DNA from 2 places in the Sporosarcina pasadenensis genome. Region 2 is predicted to be linked to the other one. Evidence: predicted binding sites of a transcription regulator. Region 2 holds the regulator's gene; the other holds the start of a gene.
What was found. The regulator NrdR, encoded in region 2, represses ribonucleotide reductase genes. The targets are predictions, from matches to a motif close to AACACNATATATNGTGTT.

Region 1 (7,450 bases), on a different contig from region 2:
GATAAGGAGATCGGAGAGGTTACTACCGGAACTCAATCACCCACATTGAAAAAGAATATCGGATTCGCCCTTCTTGCAACGGAACATACCGGCGAAGGAACTGAAGTGGAAGTAGAAGTGCGCAGCAAACGATTGAAAGCAGTATTGATCGCTACACCTTTCTACAAACGATAAATGAATGAAAAGGGGACATGTTGATATGAAGCATCGTTATATTCCTATGACGGAGACGGATCGTGAAGAAATGCTATCGGCAATCGGAATTGCGACAGTTGATGAGCTTTTTGATGATATTCCAGAAAAGGTCCGCTTTAAAGGTGAGTTGAAAATTAAGGAAGCGAAGTCGGAATCGGCATTGATGAAAGAGCTTGCGCAGCTTGCAGCGAAAAACGCAGATGCACGTACATATGCATCTTTCCTCGGAGCAGGCGTGTATGACCACTATAAGCCGGTCATCGTCGATCATGTTATTTCGCGTTCTGAATTCTATACAGCTTATACACCGTACCAACCTGAAATCTCACAAGGGGAACTGCAAGCCATCTTCGAATTCCAAACGATGATTTGTGAATTGACAGGAATGGACATTGCCAACTCATCAATGTATGACGGTGGTACTTCACTGGCAGAAGCTGGGACGATGGCGGCAGGACATACACGACGCACGAAAATCCTCGTCTCCGAAACGGTCCATCCTGAAGCGCGGGATGTAGTGGCATCCTATGCAGCTGGCCAATTCATCGATGTTGTCACAATCCCTCATAAAGATGGTGTGACGGATATGGCTTTGCTTGAGGAGTTGCTCGATGATAATATAGCAGCAGTTCTCGTCCAGTACCCGAACTTCTTCGGACAGGTGGAAGACATCCAGAAAATTGGGGACATCACTCATGACAAAGGTGGCTTGCTAGTCGTATCAGCGAATCCGCTAGCACTAGGTGTATTGACGCCTCCGGGTAAATTGGGTGCGGATATCACTGTTGGAGATGCGCAACCATTCGGTATATCAGAACAGTTCGGAGGACCGCATTGCGGATACTTTGCAACTACGAAAAAATTGATGAGGAAAATGCCGGGAAGATTGGTAGGGGAAACTACTGACGGTGAAGGCAGACGTGGTTACGTACTGACGCTTCAAGCACGTGAACAACATATCCGACGTGACAAAGCGACATCCAATATTTGTTCGAACCAAGCATTGAATGCCCTTGCGGCTTCGGTTGCGATGACCGCCTTAGGAAAAGTTGGGACAAAGGAAATCGCATACCAAAACATAGCAAAAACCGCATATGCGAAAAGCGCTTTTGAAAAAGCTGGATTCGAAGTGAAATACGGCGGAGTTCATTTCAATGAAATTGTCGTGGCATTAAAAAAGCCGGTTAGAGAAGTGAATGCGAAGCTTCTAGATAAAGGAATTATCGGCGGATATGATCTTGGATTGACGTACCCTGAGCTGTCCAACCACGTATTGATTGCCGTTACTGAACAGCGTACGAAAGAAGAAATCGATGCACTTGTGCAGGAAATGGAGGCCCTTCATGCATAAAGATAACCAACCGCTCATTTTTGAAATTACAAAAGCAGGCCGGATCGGCTATAGCTTGCCTGAGCTTGATGTTCCTGAAATCGATCTTTCAAGCCATTTGCCGGAAGGTCTTCTCAGAGAGGAATCTCCTGAACTTCCAGAGGTTTCCGAACTTGATATTATGCGCCATTATACAGCTTTATCCAATCGAAACCACGGGGTAGATACCGGCTTCTATCCACTTGGATCTTGTACGATGAAGTATAATCCGAAAATAAATGAAGCAGTGGCAAGATTCCCTGGGTTTGCGAACATTCACCCATTGCAGGATGAATCGACTGTCCAAGGCGCAATGGAAATGATGTATGATCTACAGGAACACCTTGAAGAAATTACCGGAATGGATGAAGTGACGCTTCAACCAGCTGCGGGTGCCCATGGCGAATGGACAGCTCTTATGATGATCCGCGCATTTCACGAAGCGAACGGTGAATCCCACCGTACGAAAGTGCTTGTACCGGATTCAGCGCATGGAACAAACCCTGCTTCCGCTACAGTTGCAGGTTTTGACACAGTGACAGTCAAATCAAATGAATTTGGACTTGTCGATATCGATGATTTGAAATCGAAGGTCGGCCCGGATACGGCTGCCCTCATGCTTACGAATCCGAATACATTAGGACTCTTTGAGGAAGATATTCTTCAAATGGCTGAAATTGTACATGGCGTAGGTGGGAAATTGTATTATGATGGTGCAAACTTGAATGCTGTTATGGCAAAGGCGCGTCCTGGAGATATGGGCTTTGATGCGGTTCACTTGAATTTGCATAAGACATTTACAGGTCCGCATGGCGGAGGTGGTCCAGGTTCCGGCCCTGTCGGCGTAACGAAGGAATTGGCTCCATTCTTGCCGAAACCAATCCTTATCAAAGAGGAAGACCGTTATACTTTTGAATACGACGTTCCACAATCAATCGGGCGCGTCAAACCTTTCTATGGCAACTTTGGCATCTATTTGCGTGCGTACACATATATCCGCTCAATGGGTCCGGATGGCTTAAAAGCTGTCACGGAGAACGCGGTATTGAATGCAAACTACATGATGCGCAAACTGGAGCCTTATTTCGATCTGCCTTACAAGCAGCACTGTAAGCATGAGTTCGTATTATCAGGTCGTCGCCAGAAGAAATTGGGTGTACGGACATTGGATATGGCGAAGCGACTGCTCGACTTCGGGTTCCATCCACCAACAATCTACTTCCCGTTGAATGTTGAAGAGGCGATTATGATCGAGCCTACGGAAACGGAATCGAAGGAGACGCTCGATTCTTTCATCGACGTAATGATTCAGATTGCGAAAGAAGCAGAAGAGAATCCGGAAATCGTTCAGGAAGCCCCTCATACGACTGTCATCAACCGTCTTGACGAGACGAAAGCAGCTCGCCAACCTGTGTTGAGGTATACAAAAGAAGAGCCTGTGCATGCTTGATATGAAATAAAGAAAGGAGAGGCCCTGTAACCGGGTCTCTCCTTTGTCTATTCAATCGATTATTTACTTTTCACTTTGCCTGTCCATGTTCGGAATCCGCCTTGCAATTGATAGAGTTGGGTATAGTCCCGTTTCTTCAAGAACATAGCAGCTCGTGAGCTCTTCCCGCCGTTCTGATCATAAAGATAGACCGGCTTGTCCGGACGTATTTCTTTAAAGCGTTGACGGAACTGTGAATACGGGATGTTGCGGGCGCCTAAAATATGACCAGCCTCGAATTCCTTCGGTTCACGCACATCGATCAATTGCGCTTTTCTGTATCCTTCGATGAATTGCTCCTGCGTTAAATTTGTAACTGCTTTTTTGACACGAAACATCATGATGACAAAATACAAAATGATGGCGAGTATAACTGCTCCAAGAATATAATAATCCACAACCGTTTTTCCCCTTTCTTTCTATAGTTCCATTATAAAGAATGAGTAGCACTTGTTCAATGGGAATGATAAAATGATATGCATTGCTGGTAAGGGGGTAGATGAATTGGGGAAGACTGTTTGGCATTTTATCAATTCAAGAAAATGTTCACCATCATACAATATGGCGCTTGATGAAGCACTATTGGAATGGCATAGCAGGGGGGAGATCGGTCCCGTGCTCCGTTTTTATGAGTGGGAGCCTGCAACCTTGTCGATCGGATATTTTCAACGCGTCGAAAAGGAGATCGATTTGGAAGCGGTCGAGAAGCACGGACTCGGTTTTGTCCGTCGACCGACCGGTGGAAGAGGCGTCCTACATGAGCATGAACTTACATATAGCGTTATCGTAACAGAAGAATACCCTGGAATGCCGGAGACCGTCACAGAGGCGTATCGGGTCATTTCGGGCGGTCTTTTGGAAGGCTTCCGCAATCTCGGACTGCATGCTGAATTTTCAGTGCCAGTATCGAGGGAGCAGAATGAAAACTTGAAAAAGCCGAAAAGTGCCGTTTGTTTCGATGCGCCAAGCTGGTATGAACTCGTCGTCGAAGGGAAGAAAGTCGCCGGAAGCGCACAAACCAGACAGAAGGGTGTCATTTTGCAACATGGAGCAATCCTTTTAGGCTTGGACGAGGACAAGCTTGTGTCCCTTTTCAAGTTCGAGTCCGAGGAAAGTCGGAAGCGGATGCGCGAAAGCCTGCCGGAAAAAGCGGTCGCCATCGATCGATTGACCGATCGTTCCATCTCCGTGGAGGAATGTGTGGAGGCTTTTGCAAAAGGCTTTGAAACGGCATTAGATATCGTTCTTCAACCGATGGAACTTACAGAGGAACAACTCCTTTTTGTAAAAGAGATTGAACAGAAAAAATATGCGAATAAAGACTGGACGTTTAGAAAATGAGACTGGAACTTTTGGATTATTTTTTGCGTTAAACCGCATAATAGCAACTTCGGTTTTTCCTGTTCAAAATCTTGTCATTGATACGCGTTTCAATATGTAGTAGATTAGGGAATAGAATCAACACAACATGTTGTGTTAATAAAAATATACCAGAAGGAGGATGCGTTAATGGTAATTGTTTCGAAGCATCAGGAACCAATTCTGGACAAGGCGCGGCTGAATGAGGATATTGCCCAATTCCCGCAAGTGCATCCAATTACAGAAGACATGAAAATCGAACATAGCGGGGTATCAAGACTCGTCATGATCGATCGATATTCGTTCAAGGATACTGAAAAGAAAACATTAAAAGTCGGTGATTTCGTTGTTTTGACGGTCAAGGAGGATCCGAAGTTTCCAGCAAGGGGACTAGGTTTCATTACAGCGCTTGATAATGAAAATCGAAAAGCGGATATTTGGATCGAAAAAGAATATCGCAGTGCAATCGACAATCCCGAGAATCAGGAAACAGGCATAATCACAAGACCGATTGATGTCATTGAAAAGCCACTTGAAGTATTTTATGAGCAGATCGCTAAACGGAATGCGACAGGGCTTGCATCTGTCGAAAAGACTGAAGAGCAGCGAAAGGCATCATTCGATAAATTTTATGATCAACTCTCCAAAATGAACTTCATTCCAGCGGGCCGTGTATTATACGGGGCTGGATCGGATACTGAAGTGACATTTTTCAACTGTTACGTCATGCCGTTCGTGGCGGATTCACGAGAAGGGATTTCCGATCACCGTAAACAGGTAATGGAAATCATGAGCCGTGGCGGTGGCGTTGGCACAAACGGTTCGACATTGCGACCTCGTAACACGCTTGCTCGAGGCGTCAACGGGAAATCTTCCGGCTCAGTATCATGGCTCGATGATATCGCGAAATTGACACATCTTGTCGAACAAGGCGGTTCAAGACGTGGTGCTCAGATGATCATGCTTGCGGACTGGCACCCTGACATTTGCGAATTCATCATTTCGAAGATGCAGAACCCAAGGATTCTACGTTATCTTCTGGAACATACAGAAGACGAAATGATCAAGAAGCTGGCAGATGAAAAATTGAAATTCAAACCGCTAACTGCGCAAGAGGAAGCGATGTACCAAGGAATTCTCAACTATCGCACAATCCCTGGAATGGGCGGCTTCAATGAAGCAATCTTGAAAGACGCGGAGACGAAATTACGTGACGGCGGGACGTACTCTGTACACAATCCTGACTTTCTGACAGGCGCTAACATTTCCGTTACATTGACAGATGATTTCATGAAAGCTGTGGAAGAGGATGCTGATTATGAGCTCCGTTTCCCTGCAGTTGAAAAATATTCCCCTGAGGAAATGGCTGCGTATAATGAGGAATGGCATAAGGTCGGGGACGTGCGTGAATGGGAAAGTCTTGGATATGAAGTCCGTGTCTACCGAACAATTAAAGCACGCGCACTGTGGGATCTAATTAACATTTGCGCAACATACTCAGCAGAGCCGGGCATTTTCTTTATCGATAATGCAAACAAAGAAACGAACGCTAAAGCATACGGCCAGCAAGTCGTAGCAACAAACCCTTGTGGTGAGCAACCTCTTGCGCCATATTCTGTTTGTAATCTTGCGGCAGTCAACCTTGCAGAGTTTGCAGATAAAGAAACCAAAACTGTAAACTACGATAAATTGAAAGAAACAGTCCGTGTAGGTGTCCGTATGCAGGACAATGTCATCGATGCGACACCTTATTTCCTTGAGGAAAATAAAGTACAAGCCCTCGGCGAACGCCGCGTTGGACTTGGTGTAATGGGTCTTGCTGATCTACTGATCTATTGTGAGAAGGAGTACGGCTCAGAAGAAGGCAACGAACTTGTAGACAAAGTGTTCGAAACCATTGCGACAACGGCCTACCGTGAATCGATTGAGCTTGCGAAAGAGAAAGGTAGCTTCCCATTCCTCATCGGAAAGAACGATGAGGAAACAAAAGCGCTCCGGGAAGCATTCATCAACACAGGATTCATGAAAAAAATGCCGGAAGATATCCGTGAATCGATTTTAGAACATGGTATTAGAAACTCCCATCTATTAACTGTAGCTCCAACGGGATCCACTGGAACAATGGTTGGCGTTTCTACCGGCTTGGAACCATATTTTTCCTTTACTTATTACCGCAGTGGACGCCTTGGGAAATTTATTGAGGTCAAAGCGGGTATCGTTGAGGAATACTTACAACGTCATCCGGAAGCAGATCCGGACAACCTTCCTGAATGGTTCATTTCTTCAATGAGCCTGGCGCCGGAAGCACATGCAGACGTACAATGCATCATCCAGCGCTGGATCGACAGCTCAATTTCCAAAACAGTAAACGCTCCACGTGGCTATACAGTTGAGCAGGTGGAAAGTGTCTACGAGCGTCTTTACAAAGGTGGAGCCAAGGGTGGTACTGTGTACGTAGATGGAAGCCGAGACTCGCAGGTGTTAACGTTGAAAGCCGAAGAAAACGAAATGGAATCTGATTATGTGGAAGAGACCATCGAACAACGAAAAGTCGTACTCGTTAACACAATCCAAGACTTGCGTTCGACCAACGTCACAATCGGTTCAGAAGTCGGCGATACATGCCCTGTCTGCAGACAAGGAACTGTCGAGGAAATGGGCGGATGTAACACTTGCACCAACTGCAACGCACAATTGAAATGTGGATTATAATAAGATAACGGACTGTCCACTAAGTCCGAATAATAACTCAGGAGAAGAAAAACAAATGTTTTTCTTCTCCTGTTTTTCTTTTGTTTTGAATTTGAAATATTTGGTATAATGAACAAGGCGTTATTTTCAACAATCGGGCCATTTAGCGGCAAACATTTTAGAAAAAGGCGGGGTTGGATGTTAAATCGAGTCATTCAACAATTCAAATTGAATTTGTTATCAATTCAAGAGGTTGAAGATTCCCATAGCTCAACAGTTTATAAATGTAATTTGCTTAATGGGGAAAATGTCTTTTTGAAAATACCTTACACAAAATTGAAGTGTCA
Region 2 (7,450 bases):
GGCCGTAGAAAGCAGCTTCGCCGTCCGCTTCCACGTAAGGAAGTCCCATTTCGTCCATCGTTTCTTTCAACATGCTTTGTGCGCGTTCCCACATTTCGTCATCGTCAAAGTATTTTTCAGTATCTTCCGGATCACGATACGATAAACGGAACGAATAATCTTTAATATCGAAGTCTTTGTACACGTCGATGACGAGCTGAACGACCCGCTTGAATTCTTCTTTGATCTGATCCGGACGCACGAAGATATGGGCATCATTCAAAGTCATACCGCGAACACGTTGCAGACCGGATAAAGCACCGGACATTTCATAGCGGTGCATCGTGCCGAGCTCCGCAATTCGGATTGGCAAGTTTCTATAAGAGTGGATGCCATTCTTATAGATCATCATATGATGCGGGCAGTTCATCGGACGGAGAACGAGATCTTCATTGTCCATGCTCATGACAGGGAACATGCCGTCCTGGTAATGACCCCAGTGACCTGATGTTTTGTAAAGTTCGACACTTCCAAGCACCGGTGTGTAAACATGATCATAACCGAGCTTTTCTTCTTTATCGACGATATAGCGCTCGATGATGCGTCGAATTGTCGCACCTTTTGGAAGCCATAGCGGAAGGCCTTGACCAACCTTTTGGGAGTTCATGAATAAATTCAGTTCTTTCCCGATTTTTCGGTGATCACGTTCCTTCGCCTCTTCTAGCATCCGGAGATGTTCTTGAAGCTCATCCTTTTTAAAGAATGCTGTACCGTAAATACGTTGAAGCATTTTATTTTTCGAATCGCCGCGCCAATATGCTCCTGCGATGCTCAGTAATTTGAATTCTTTCAGTTTGCCTGTCGAAGGGACATGGACACCTCGACAAAGATCGAAAAATTCGCCTTGTTCATAGATGGAAACTTGCTCGCCTTCCGGAATCGCTTCTAATAGTTCTATCTTGTACGGATCTTCAATTTCTTTAAATCGTTTCTCCGCTTCGTCACGAGACACATCGATTCGTGTGACCGGAAGATTTTCACCGATGATCCGTTTCATTTCTTTTTCAAGTTCAGGAAGGTCTTCGGCAGTAATTGGCGTCGGTGAATCGATGTCGTAGTAGAATCCGTTGTCGATGACCGGGCCGATGCCTAGTTTGGCTTCCGGGAATTTTCTTTTAACTGCCTGTGCTAAAAGATGCGCAGTACTATGACGCAGGATCTCTAGTGCTTCCGGTGATTGTGGTGTAATGATTGCAATATCGCCGTCTTCTTCTATCGGCGTTTTCAAGTCGATGAGCTGGTCACCGATTTTGCCGGCAAGTGCACTTTTTCTTAGTCCCGGGCTGATGGAACCTGCCACTTCTTCAGTTGTTGTGCCTTTCGGAAACTCTTTTATCGCCCCATCTGGGAATTTCAGTTGAATATTCTCTGCCATTGTAAACACTCCTTGTTTATCTTTATATAAATGTTGATTTCCGCTTCAGGCGGACGCTTTCCGCGGGCGTCGCCGCCTTCCGCTTCAATCAGCGCAACTCCATTTAATAAAAAAACAACAAAAAAAGCCCCATCCCTAGAAAGGGACGAAGCTGTTGTTCGTGGTTCCACCCTTCTTCCTTCCATCCGGTCATTCAACCGGAAAGATGAAGCTTGAAACGGCTAACGGGCCGGGGTCCGTCATCGGCTACTAAAGTTTTTTCACCGATGCTGCTCCAAGGTGGTAAATCGATCCTCTTCACTTCAGGGCTTCCAGCCAAACGACCCTGATCTCTGTAAGTGGATGAACCGATCCATGTCCTCTTCAATACATTTTCAAATATGATATCCATAAGTATAAGGAAAGTCTCAGATAATTGCAAGTGGTGAATTTCCGCTTACATATTTCTTCGGTTTTTCCCTTTCAACTGGACAGGCTTGGCAACCGATTTGATTCTCTCCATAATACGTGCAGCTTTAACCTCTTCTTTTTCACCGCGCTGCGTGTACGTCAAATGGTGTTGCAACTCGTCAAAATTGAAATTGGACGTGATAAACGTCGGCAATTTTTCCGCCATGCGGTATTGCAAAATCGTTCCAATCACTTCATCACGTGCCCAAGCGGACATGGACTCAGCTCCAAAATCGTCGAGCATGAGCACTTTCGCTCTTTTCACAAAGTCGATTTTTTCATTCAATGTCTGGTCTTGGATTGATTGCTTCATTTCCCTCAGGAATTCAGGGATATATACGACTACTGTCCGGATGCGAAGGTTGGCAAGCTCATTTGCTAGCGCACCGAGAATAAAGGACTTGCCTGTCCCGAATGGGCCGTAAATATAAAGCCCCCGTTCAGGAAGCTCCCCCGTTTCACTGACTTCACTCAGGAATTGCGCAGCGGCTTCAACGACAATAATTCTGCTATTGTCATGCTCCAGATCCACGTCATGAAGACGCGCCTCCATTACATCTTTCGGCATATGCATGCTGTCGATCATATTGGACACATTACGGCGTTCGTCATCCACAAGCTTATTCGGGCATTTAATATAGTCGAGATCGATGAAACCTTGGCTTAGCACAAGTTTCGGTTCGAACCCTTTCATCACATTGACACACCCTTCGACATTCGGGCATTTTTCGCAATGGTGGGAAGCTGTCGCATATTCATATAATTTTCCTAAGCTTTTGTCCACGACCGCTTTATCGATTTCATTCGAATGCTCGGTAATGAATTGTTGGACGCCAGGTGACTCCATCACTTCATTCCGTAATTGCTCATATCTCGCTGTAAGTTCAGAAGCGTTGAACACGCGCTTCAATGTATTTCCAATTCGCTCCAACTTATTTCACCCCGCTTTTCATTGCATCCAATTTTTCCTGCAGCTGCTGACGGCGTTTTTCATCTACGTCCGGATCTGTATTGGCTGGAGGTTGTTGTTCCTTGTCATCATCAGTTTTATAAAACCATTCCGGTACCTTTTCTACTCTTGAAGGTTTCCGGGATGACGGTTTCTTCTTACTTCCTTCATTTTGCCATTTAATATATTGATCATGTTCTTTTCGAGAAATTTCCATAGCTTGTTTAGCGGTCGCAATTTTATTATTCGCCCAATGCGACGCTATTCTTTCCGCATAGTTTTTTGTGATTTTACCGTCATTGCGGATAATTACATAGTGCAGCAGTACATTGACAACACCAACCGGGAAGCCATGTACAGTCACAAGCCTTTCTGCGAGTTGAACGTCAACCGGAAGCGGTTCTTTTCCTGTGTAGTCTCTCAGCATTTCTCGAGGCGACGTACTTTCCATGTAGAAAATGAATTTATCTTCCCGTGATTGAGGTTCCTCGATTGGCATATCCTGTTGTTTCGTAAACACTTTTTCAAGGATTGGAGCCGTCTGTGAAATATTCATCTTATAATAATCAACAGCCGCTTTTCGCAGTCGGTCTTCCGGAATCTTCATTGTGTTACCATCAATCGCCATCATGACGACCTTTTGCATATCGAGCGGGGTCAATGAATAGAGGAAGGCCAGTTTCTCGATCAATTCCTTCGACACTGTAGCGAGAGATGATTTCGGCACCATCTGTTCGGAAAGTCCTGCACGGAACAGATTGAAATCGAAATCGGAATAAGCGAACGGGATACCTGTTGATTCATTACGCCCCTTCAGTTGACCGCCTTCTTCCAACCCTTCAGATGCACTGTAAGGGATAGGCTTAAACACATCTAAAAAGGTGCGCGACACTTCTTTGTATTCTCCATCCAGCTGGTCTTCGACTGCAAAACGAGCCCTTAGACTGCGATACGCCTGTTCGCCGACCTTGCTGAAAAGAAAGGTCGATAATAGCGGGTCTTCGAAAAATGACTTCGCATCCATCGGCTGTAACAATTCATAGCAGAAAGCGCGGTCCTGCACATCTTGTTTGCAATATGTACGCAACAGGCCGATCGCTTCAAGGGTAATCCTCGCTTCAAACACTTTGACTAATGGCATTGTTAATAAATTCATTAAATAATAATGATTAAACTCAACTTCTTTTTCATACTCCGCATCAGCCCAAAGTGACATGAAAAGACTCATGGCATCAGGACCGATTAATGGTTGGTAGAACAATGTGAGGAGTTGCCGGTCATAATCCGAAAATGGGTGTGACAATTTAATTGTAAATGTATCGACTGGTTGTAATTCTTGGTAAAGCATTTTGTCGGAACCCCTCTTCCTTTAATCAGTTTTCATCGTTTTTCTTCTGCAAATTTTGCAGCTCTTCGATAAAAACGTTTATATCCTTATATTGACGGTAAACAGAAGCGAACCTGACATACGCGACTTCATCGACTCCGGCCAATTTTTCCATGACCATTTCACCGACGTCTTTCGAATCGATTTCGACAGTTCCCGAGCTTCTTAATTCTTTTTCTATTAAATACACAATATTTTTCACTGCTTCGAGATCAACTGGACGCTTTTCACATGCCCGAATTAAGCCCCGCAACAATTTTTCACTGCTAAATTCTTCCCGCGTACCATCCTTTTTCACGACAATGAGCGGCATTTCCTCAACTTTCTCGAAAGTCGTAAACCGGAAAGCGCATTTTTCGCATTCACGGCGTCGTCGAATGGATCGATTCTCTTCAGCGGGTCTGGAATCGATGACCCGGGTGCCATTATAATGACAAGCTGGACATATCATTTCTGCTTCCTCCGCATTTCCGTATAGTATATTGATTATAACAGAAGTTCGTCGAAAAAAAATCGAAAGGGAAGACAAAATCGCCCAAGTCGAATATCGACCTGGACGATTTTTTTATTTCAAATTAAGAATTTACTTTGGACTTTAATGCATTTCCAACTTTTATAGCCAATTCAACAACACGGGCTGAGTAACCCCATTCATTGTCATACCAAGCGAGGACTTTCACTTTACGATCACCCATGACAATCGTTGATAGGCCATCAATCGTCGCAGACTCAGTTGTCGTGTTGAAGTCGATTGATACGAGCGGTTCAGTCGTGAAACGAAGGATTCCTGCCATTGGACCTTCTGCAGCTTTAATGAATGCCTCATTCACTTCTTCGACTGTTACATCTTTTTTCACATCAACGACGAGATCGACCAAGGACACGTTCGGAGTCGGTACACGTAGGGCCATTCCGTGGATTTTCCCTTCAAGCTCAGGCAATACGAGCGATAGCGCTTTTGCCGCTCCCGTAGAAGTCGGGATGATCGATTGTGCACATGCACGCGCACGACGAAGATCTTTATGAGGATTATCCAGGTTTTTCTGATCGTTTGTGTAAGCGTGAACAGTTGTCATCAAACCGTTTTCAATGCCGAATGTATCATTCAAGACTTTTGCAACTGGTGCAAGACAGTTTGTCGTGCAGCTTGCATTGGAAATGACATCATGTTTTTCAATATCAAGCTTGTCATCATTTACACCTAGAACGATCGTTACGTCCTCGTTTTTCCCTGGAGCAGTCAAAATGACTTTCTTGGCTCCCGCATCCAAGTGTAGGGCAGCTTTATCACGTGCATTGAACGCTCCCGTCGCTTCAATGACGATGTCGACACCAAGCTCTTTCCAAGGAAGCTTTGCCGGATCGCGCTCCGCGATTAATTTGACCCGCTTACCGTTGACAACAAGGGCATCTTCCTCCACAACGACTTCACCATCAAAAACTCCATGATTTGTGTCATACTTAATCAAATGGGCTAGAGTTTCTGCCGGGTATGATGCATTTACCGCTACTACATCAACGTTATCCTTAGTGATAATTTGACGGAAAACCATGCGGCCAATCCGCCCAAAACCATTTATCGCTATCGAAGTAGTCATGAAAAAATCCTCCTGCGTAATGTTATATACTTTTTATCGTTTATCCGATAATTAGTATAGCACATTTTATCGCGGTGCAAATAGTTTGTGAACGAAATAACAATGTTCCACTTTTCAGAGAATACTATTATATGAATGCATTCCATTTCTTCAATATTATATCCAGCTGATGTTCCGTCTCTTCCAATGAACCGTTATTATCAATGACGGCATCCGCGCCCAATTCCTTCTCGGCAATCGGAAGCTGCGAGTTGATACGGGCATCCGCTTCGTTTTCATAGTAGCCGTTTCTAGCGATCAATCGCTCCCTTTGAATGGCTGGTGTTGCTGAAACGACGATTATTTTATCCACATACGACTGTAGCTTACTTTCGAAAAGGAGCGGAATATCCATGACGACGGTATTCGCCCCTTTTTCCAACCATTCTTCCTTTTGTCGTATCATTTCCTTCCGGACAGCCGGGTGAATGATCCCGTTCAGCTTTTTCCGTTTCTCCTCGTCATTGAAAATGAGGCTGCCGAGCTTTTCCCGGTTCAGCGATCCGTCCGGAAGAAGAACAGCAGACCCGAATGTTTCCGCAATACTAGTAAGAACAGGACTCCCAGGTTCTACAACAAGCCGCGAAATTTCATCCGCGTCGACGATTGGATACCCTTTCTGTTTCAACATCCGCGACACAGTGCTTTTACCGGTCGCAATGCTTCCCGTCAAACCGATGATCATTGAAATCATCCTTTCCTTACCTTTGGCATTGAGGACAATATACTGATGTCCTGCCGGCAATCTTCATGCTTTTCGTCTCCTTGCCGCAAGTACCACACACTTTCTTTCCATACATCTTTAGACGGGTCTGCATCGTCCCCGCTTCCCCGTTTATATTTCGATAATCCGAAATGGAGCTTCCGCCGGCATCAATGCTCTCTTGAAGGACATTCACGATTTCCCGGAACAACTCCCGCTTCCTCTTTTCACTGATCCGCTCCGTCGCTCGTCCAGGATGGATATTCATTCGAAACAGCGCTTCGGTCGCATATATGTTGCCGCATCCCGAAATGACATGACCATCCATAATAACCTCTTTAATCGGCTTTCGTGCGTATTTAGGTGTGGATGCCATCGCTAAAAAATGTTCGAGTGCGACTGCCTCAAACGGTTCAGGAGCCATTTTCAGCAATGGCAAATAATCCTCTTCCGCTTGCAACAGCCGCAATTCCCCGAACCGGCGGATGTCGGAATAGACGAGCATCCCTCCGTCAGCCATCTTGAATATGACGTGGATATGGTTCTTGAATTTCTGTTCAGTAACTTCCTCCAAGGAATCCACAACGAACCAAGCTCCCGTCATCCCGAGATGACTGACAAGCAAGTATGGTAAACCGGCCTTTTCTAAATGAAAATATATATATTTACTTCTTCTAGTGACGTCCACAATCGTCATTGCCGCTAGCTCTTCCTTGAAGTCTTCAAGAGTTTTTCCTTTGACGATTGCTTCCTTGCCCAATTCCTTTGATTTCCGTATCACTTCAGATACGCGCACTTCAGAAATGGTGCGGCCAATGGAGACAGGCGATAATTCGCGGACGACACCTTCCACTTCGGGCAATTCTGGCATTCTTATTCATTCCTCACTTCGTGTCGTACCAGGAGAGAC

Region 1: AB1K89_RS10815 (vitamin B12-dependent ribonucleotide reductase) is a predicted target of NrdR. The motif match lies at 4,514-4,531, and genes of this name have one in related genera.

What each region holds. Positions count from the first base shown of each region.
Region 1 is NZ_JBFEGM010000007.1:21,724-29,173, reverse strand. Features, by position in the region: gene gcvT (glycine cleavage system aminomethyltransferase GcvT) at 1-174, shown strand, start outside; gene gcvPA (aminomethyl-transferring glycine dehydrogenase subunit GcvPA) at 200-1,546, shown strand; gene gcvPB (aminomethyl-transferring glycine dehydrogenase subunit GcvPB) at 1,539-3,014, shown strand; gene AB1K89_RS10825 (rhodanese-like domain-containing protein) at 3,074-3,451, opposite strand; gene AB1K89_RS10820 (lipoate--protein ligase family protein) at 3,558-4,394, shown strand; gene AB1K89_RS10815 (vitamin B12-dependent ribonucleotide reductase) at 4,563-7,124, shown strand; gene AB1K89_RS10810 (aminoglycoside phosphotransferase family protein) at 7,302-7,450, shown strand, end outside.
Region 2 is NZ_JBFEGM010000004.1:147,994-155,443, forward strand. Features, by position in the region: gene thrS (threonine--tRNA ligase) at 1-1,414, opposite strand, end outside; T-box leader at 1,553-1,790, opposite strand; gene dnaI (primosomal protein DnaI) at 1,851-2,795, opposite strand; gene AB1K89_RS07665 (replication initiation and membrane attachment family protein) at 2,797-4,161, opposite strand; gene nrdR (transcriptional regulator NrdR) at 4,187-4,651, opposite strand; gene AB1K89_RS07675 (glyceraldehyde-3-phosphate dehydrogenase) at 4,776-5,798, opposite strand; gene coaE (dephospho-CoA kinase) at 5,926-6,522, opposite strand; gene mutM (bifunctional DNA-formamidopyrimidine glycosylase/DNA-(apurinic or apyrimidinic site) lyase) at 6,539-7,411, opposite strand; gene polA (DNA polymerase I) at 7,425-7,450, opposite strand, start outside.